DNA from 2 places in the Thalassospira sp. UBA4513 genome. Region 1 is predicted to be linked to the other one. Evidence: predicted binding sites of a transcription regulator. Region 1 holds the regulator's gene; the other holds the start of a gene.
The links. The regulator PhoB, encoded in region 1, activates phosphate uptake and scavenging genes when phosphate is short. The targets are predictions, from matches to a motif close to TNTCATAAAACTGTCA.
Positions count from the first base shown of each region.

Region 2: B2T33_RS05975 (5'-nucleotidase, lipoprotein e(P4) family) is a predicted target of PhoB. The motif match lies at 1,173-1,188, and genes of this name have one in related genera.

Region 1 covers NZ_DGMR01000039.1:384,484-387,900, reverse strand. Annotated here, with positions in the region: gene B2T33_RS18635 (cation:proton antiporter) at 44-1,792, shown strand; gene phoB (phosphate regulon transcriptional regulator PhoB) at 1,873-2,571, opposite strand; gene phoU (phosphate signaling complex protein PhoU) at 2,589-3,311, opposite strand; gene pstB (phosphate ABC transporter ATP-binding protein PstB) at 3,334-3,417, opposite strand, start outside.
Region 2 covers NZ_DGMR01000014.1:3,580-6,996, reverse strand. Annotated here, with positions in the region: gene B2T33_RS05990 (HAD family hydrolase) at 1-420, shown strand, start outside; gene B2T33_RS05985 (DUF1244 domain-containing protein) at 437-796, shown strand; gene B2T33_RS05980 (acylphosphatase) at 836-1,150, shown strand; gene B2T33_RS05975 (5'-nucleotidase, lipoprotein e(P4) family) at 1,322-2,173, shown strand; gene B2T33_RS05970 (DUF4336 domain-containing protein) at 2,231-2,980, opposite strand; gene B2T33_RS05965 (FAD-binding oxidoreductase) at 3,043-3,417, opposite strand, start outside.

The DNA of each region.
Region 1 (3,417 bases):
ATACCCATTGATTATTTGACCGCCTTCCGGAACGAATTTCGCCATGCATCACAGCGTCCTGTTTGAGCTGTTTCTTATTCTGACTGCCGCAATCATTGCGGTGCCGATTGCGCACAAGCTGCGTGCGAATTCGATCATCGGCTTTCTGATTGGCGGGTTCTTTATCGGGCCGTTCGGCTTTGGCCTGATTTCCGAACGCGAAGACATTTCCACCGTTGCCGAACTGGGCGTGGTTTTCCTGCTGTTCATGATCGGGCTGGAGCTTTCGCGGGATCGTTTGCGGGTGATTGGCGGGCGGTTTGCCGGTCTGGGCGTTTTGCAAATTCTGGTGTCGATGGCAGCCCTTCTGGGGCTTCTGGTTGTCATGGAATTCCCGCTGCCGACGGCCCTGGTGATTGCAGGGGCCCTTGCGCTTTCATCGACCGCGATCATCCTCAAACAGCTTTCCGATGACAAGCAGCTTAATACCCGGTTTGGCCGTGCGGCCCTTGCCATTTTGTTATTGCAGGACGTGGCGGTTGGTCCGTTCCTGATCATGGTGCAGGCGGCAGGTGATGCCGGCACGGAAACCAGCCCGTGGATGAGCATCCTGCTTGGTTTCGGGTCGGTCGCGTTGCTGTTACTCGTCGGGCGGTATGTGTTGCCGCGTCTGTTTCGCTATATCGCGTCGCTCAAGAACCCGGAACTGTTTGCCATCGGCACGCTTTTTGTTGTGCTAGCCGCAAGCACATTGACCGAGGTTTCCGGGCTTTCAATGGCGCTGGGTGCGTTTATCGCCGGGGTGATGTTGGCCGAAACCGAATTCCGTCATCAGATCGAAGCCGATATCTCGCCGTTCCGCGGCGTGTTCCTGTCGCTGTTCTTTATGTCGGTGGGCATGTCGGTTGATGCCGACGTTGTTTATAACGAATTTGGCACCATCGTCATGTGGCTGGTGCTGTTGCTGGTGATCAAGACGGCGGTTTTGTTCGTTCTGGCACGCGCGATCCGGTTTGAAACCGGCCTTGCCATCCGGGTAGCCATGAGCTTGGCCGCCGGCGGTGAATTTGCCTTTGTGATGTTTGCCCTGGCCGCGCAAAATGGCGCGGTGCCGCTTGAAATGGCCGCCATGCTGATCCCGGTGGTGGCGATTTCGATGGCGCTGACCCCGACGCTTATCAGCCTTGGTCACAAGATCGAGGAAAAGCTTCATCCCAAGGAAGAAGACCAGCTTGGCAAGATTGCCGAGGAGTCCGAGGGCATCCACCAGCATGTTCTGGTGATCGGAAGCGGCCGTGTTGGCCGGGTTCTGGCCCGGTTGCTCAAGACGCGCAACATTCCGTTCCTGGTGCTTGATAGTGATGCACAGCAGGTTTCACGCGGCCGGGCAGAAGGCCTTCCGGTTTACTTTGCCGACGGGTCCAGACCGGAAACTTTCCGGGCGGCACACACGGATGAGGCAAAAATTGCGGTTGTTGCCATGGGGAACCCGCATGCGACCGAGAAGACGGTCGCCCTTTTGCGCCAGCATTACCCGCATCTGAAGATCTTTGCCCGCGCGCAGGACATCACCCATATCGGGCCGCTGTCGCGCCATGGGGCGGATGCCGCCATCCCGGAAGTTCTCGAAACCGGGTTGCGGTTATCCGATCACGTTTTGGCGGCGTGCGACGTGCCGCAGGAAGATATTGATGCCGAAATCGCCAAATTCCGCCGTGCGGACATGCTGTTGATGAACGAACTGGCGCCGCGCCCGCAGCGCAAACCGTCAGGTTCGGAGAATGCGGACAAACCGGCGAAGAAAAAAAACTGAAGACGTTACGGCCTTAGAACAAAAACCCCCGCGGCACGCTGCAGCGGGGGTTTTTCATTAGATCGCGTATCGAAACCGGCTTAGGCAGCGGTTTCAGAGTCCAGTGCATAGCCCGCCGCACGGACGGTGCGGATGATATCGCGCGTGCCCTTGACGTCATTGAGCGCCTTGCGCAGGCGGCGGATATGCACGTCGACTGTGCGGGTTTCGACATAGATATTCGGGCCCCAAACCGCGTTAAGCAACTGTTCGCGCGAGAAAACCCGCCCCGGATGTTCGAGGAAATAGCGCAGCAGACGGAACTCGGTCGGGCCAAGATGGATCGATTTTCCATTGCGGCTGACCCGGTGGGCGGCGAGATCCATTTCGATGTCGGAATAGATCAACTGCCCTTGTGGTTGCGCCGGACCGGACCGGCGCAAAAGCGCGCGGATACGGGCGAGCAGCTCGCCAATGGCAAACGGCTTGGTGACATAGTCATCAGCCCCGGTATCAAGACCGCGGATGCGGTCGCCTTCTTCGCCACGTGCTGTCACCATGATCACCGGCAAATCGCGGCTTTCAGGCTTGCGGCGGATCTGACGGCAGACCTCGATCCCCGACATCACCGGCAGCATCCAGTCGAGCAAAACCAGATCGACATGGGTTTCAGCCAGAATTTTCAACGCTTCGTCACCGTCACCGGCTTCGACAACCTGCATCCCCTCGCGTTCGAGGTTGTAGCGCAACATGGTTACGATTGCTGCCTCGTCCTCGACGATAAGAACCGTTGGGTCCATCTTCCTATGCTCCCGTGTCAGTCATTCGGTTCGACAACAGCGAAGTTCGCTGCGTCGTTTTTTGGCCGGTCAATCCCCGGCAGGTCTTCGCCCTTGATCCGGTAATAGATCGTTTCGGCGATATTGGTTGCGTGATCACCGATACGTTCGATGTTCTTGGCAATGAACAACAGATGGGTCGATGCGGTAATGTTGCGCGGATCTTCCATCATGTAGGTCAGCAATTCGCGGAACAGCGAATTGTACATATCGTCGACTTCCTGATCGCGTTCCCAGACCCGGTGGGCCTTTTCGGCGTCGCTTTCGATATAGGCATCCAGGACATCCTTGATGATTTCCTGGGCCAGCTTGGCCATGTTCGGGATCGCCTGAACCGGACGGATCGGCGGGATCTGGTTCAGCACCTGCGCGCGTTTGGCGATGTTTTTGGCAAGGTCGCCAATGCGTTCAAGGTCGTTTGACAGCTTAAGGGCCGTCACCACCTGACGCAGGTCATCTGCCATCGGCTGACGCAGGGCCAGAAGACGGACGGCAAAGTCCTGGACTTCCTGTTCGAGCACATCAATGCGCTGATCGGACAGGATGACTTTCTCGGCCAGTTCGGAATCGCGTTTGACGATGGATCTGATCGAGGAAATAAGCTGGCTTTCAGCAAGCCCGCCCATTTGCGAAATGATGTTGTTCAGACGGGTCAGTTCCTCGTCGAACGAACTTACGATATGGGTATGTTCATCAGCCATTTATGCGTACTCCTGGCGTCGCTTAACCGAAGCGGCCGGTAATGTAACCCTTGGTGCGTTCGTCCTTCGGGTTGGTAAAGATCTGATCGGTTTCACCGACTTCAAC
Region 2 (3,417 bases), on a different contig from region 1:
GAAGTGCTCAAGCAATATGCCAAGCACCCGAATTACAAGGTGGTCCTGATTACCAAGGGCGATCTGATCGCCCAGCAGCTCAAGATTGATCGCTCCGGGTTCGAGGACCTGTTTGACGGGATCGAGATCGTCTCGGAGAAAGACCCGCTGACCTATCGCAACATCTTTGGCCGCTATGGCGTCGATCCCGAAGAGGCGATCATGATCGGCAATTCAATGAAATCCGATATTCTGCCGGTCCTTGCGTGTGGCGCGACCGCGATCCACATTCCATATGAAATCACCTGGGTCCATGAAATGGTCGATCAGACCGAGATTGACAATGACAAGGTCATCACGGCTGAAAGCATTGCCCATGTGCCCGGAATTATCGAAAAACTCGAAAACGAAAAGACCAGCGGGAGTATGGAACATGTCTGATTGCGCCGGTTCTGAAATGTCCACCGAGGCCGTCTTGGCCAACGGCCCGGCGGCCGATCTTGATCCGCAAACCAAGCTCGAACTCGAAGCCGCTGCCTTTCGTGGCCTTGTCATGCACCTTCAGGATCGCAAGGATGTTCAGAATATCGATCTGATGAACCTTGCCGGGTTCTGCCGCAACTGTCTGGCCAAATGGTATCTGGCAGCCGCCCGCGAACGCGGTGTCGCCATGGATTATGATGGGGCGCGCGAAGTCGTCTATGGCATGACCTATGACGCCTGGAAGGATAATCATCAGGCGCCGGCGTCGGATGAACAGAAACAGAAGTTTCAGGACACCGCCCACCTGCATGCCAAGATCCCCGGCGCTAAATAAGCCCGGGATAAAACCATCGACAAGGTAGGAGGCCCGATCATGACCGATACAAGCCCCGACCCGTCAACGGGGGATGGCAACATCGCCGTCCACGCCCGGATCGAAGGCCGGGTGCAGGGTGTGTGGTATCGCGCCTGGACCGTCGAAGAAGCCCGCAAACGCGATCTGACCGGCTGGGTGCGTAATCGCAATGATGGCTCGGTCGAGGCGGTCTTTTGCGGCCCGGCCAAGGTGGTGCAATCCATGATCACCGCCTGTCACGATGGCCCGACCCATGCGCGCGTTGATCGCATTCACGAAGAACCGGCGCTTGAAGATGGCTTTGCCACGTTCGAGAAGCGCCCAACCGCCTGAAACAGAGTGTGCGTCAAGGCGTTGGCGGCTTTGTTAAACCGATTGCAAAAGCCTTTTTCCAATTGATTCTGGAAAAAGGCTTTTTCTTTATCGCACTGCGGTGGCATGGTTATGAAATCCTGACTGCATGGTCAGACGCAATGCGTCGGGAAATCAACAGGGAGACTACACATGACCTTTATCGCAAAATCATTTGGCGTTGCTGTCATTGTTGCGACCAGTGCGCTTTGCGCATTCGGCGCACAGGCCGAGCCGGAACAGAATGACGGCCTGAACGGCACGCTGTGGCTGCAGACCTCGGTCGAATACAAAACGACCGCCATGTCGGTCTATGCCGGTGCGACCCGTTTGCTCGATGCCGCCATTGGCGATCACAGCTGGACCGCAGCGCTCGAGCAGGACGGCAACTATATGACCAAGCCACCGGCAGTCATTCTGGACGTTGATGAAACCGTTCTGGATAACTCCGCCTATCAGGCATGGGTTGTCACCGACAAAACCCATTACAGCTCCAAAACCTGGGCAGCCTTTGTGCACGACATGATTTCCACCCCGACCCCGGGCGCGCTGGAATTCACCAAGGCGGCAGCCGCCCGCGGTGTTGAAGTCTTCTATGTTTCGAACCGCAAGGCACCGGAAGAAGAACCCACCATCGAAAACCTCAAGAAATATGGCTTCCCATACGCGGATGAAAAGCATGTCATGCTGCGCGGCGAAGTCGAAGAATGGGGCTCTAACAAAACCCCGCGCCGGGCTGCTGTGGCCGAAGACTATCGCGTGATCATGCAGTTTGGTGACAATTTCGGTGACTTCACTGATGAAATCGATGGCTCGATTGCTGAACGTCTCGAAGTCATGGAAAAATACGGCAATTACTGGGGCGAACGCTGGTTCATGCTGCCCAACCCGAGCTACGGTTCCTGGGAAGAAGCAGCCTTCGGTGGCGATTGGGGCAAGTCCGGCGACGAACGCCGTCAGGACAAACTCAATGCCATGACCCCGTGGGCAGGCCCGGCCGAGTAACCCTTGCCGCGTACTTACGTTAAAGGGCGTCCCGACCGGGGCGCCCTTGCATTTTTACTATTTCAACACCCAGGAAAAGGCGCGCTTAATCTCCGCCACGGCATCGGTGTCATAACAGCGCCCATGCGCCAGAACGACATAGTCTGGGTTCCAGCCAATCATGGTGTGGACTGCCTTGCGCACGCTTTCCCTATACCCGGCAAAGGTCAGGCGCATGTCACGCGGCGTGCTGCCATGCGGGGCCATGGTGCCAAACAGCCTGACCATAAACCGCCAGATCGGGCTTTTGATTTTAGGCGCTTCGAAGTTTTCGATCAGGTCGGTCAGGATCAGGGTTTTGGACGCGGGATGGAAAAACACCGCCTCGTTCAAATAACTGCCGCGCACCAGAACCTGTTTGATCTCACCGGCCCACTCAGACTCCGGCGTATCGGCAAGCTCCGCATCAAAATTGACCGTAATCCCGACCGACTTGGCGCGTTTGATCACACCGGGTGCACAAAACGCCTTTGCATTCGGATAGGTCTTTTGCCAGTCGGGCACACCGGCGTAATGGATGGTGTTGGGCGCAATCAGATAGGCAACCTCGCCCAGCGCATCGACCTCGGCCTTAAGCGTTTCATTGAGCCGGATCGGCGAATGGACAAACAGTTTACCGCTTTGAAGGCGGATAACCGTCATCCGGGTCGGGAAGGGCAGCTTAAGGCCAGCATACTGAAACCCGATCACCGGACCGTCAAAGATCCAGATATTCTCGGCAATCGGTTTGGCGTGATCAAGCGGGGCATAGGTCTCGACAGAGAACATGGGGCGATCTTCCATCTTTTAGGCGGGGGACGCAGGTACGGGCAGGGTGGCGACAGCGGTGATTATACAACCTTGCCCGGATTAAGCCTGCCATCTGGATCAATTGCTGCCTTGATCGCATGCAGCAATTTCAGTTTTTCCACACTGGCATAATGCGCAAGCTCATCGCGCTTAAGCTGCCCGATGCCGTGCTCCGCACTGATCGATCCGCCAAGCTCGGCAACAATGTCGTGAATGACAGTATTCAGGCTTTCCCACTGCGCAAGATAGGCTTGCTTGTCCATGGTGGCGGGCTGGGTGAAGTTGAAATGGATATTGCCATCGCCAACATGGCCAAACGGGCAGGGGCGAATGCCGGGTATCAGCGCATCCGCACTCGCCATGCCGCGCTTCAAAAGATCGGCAACCTTTGAAACCGGCACCGATACATCATGTTT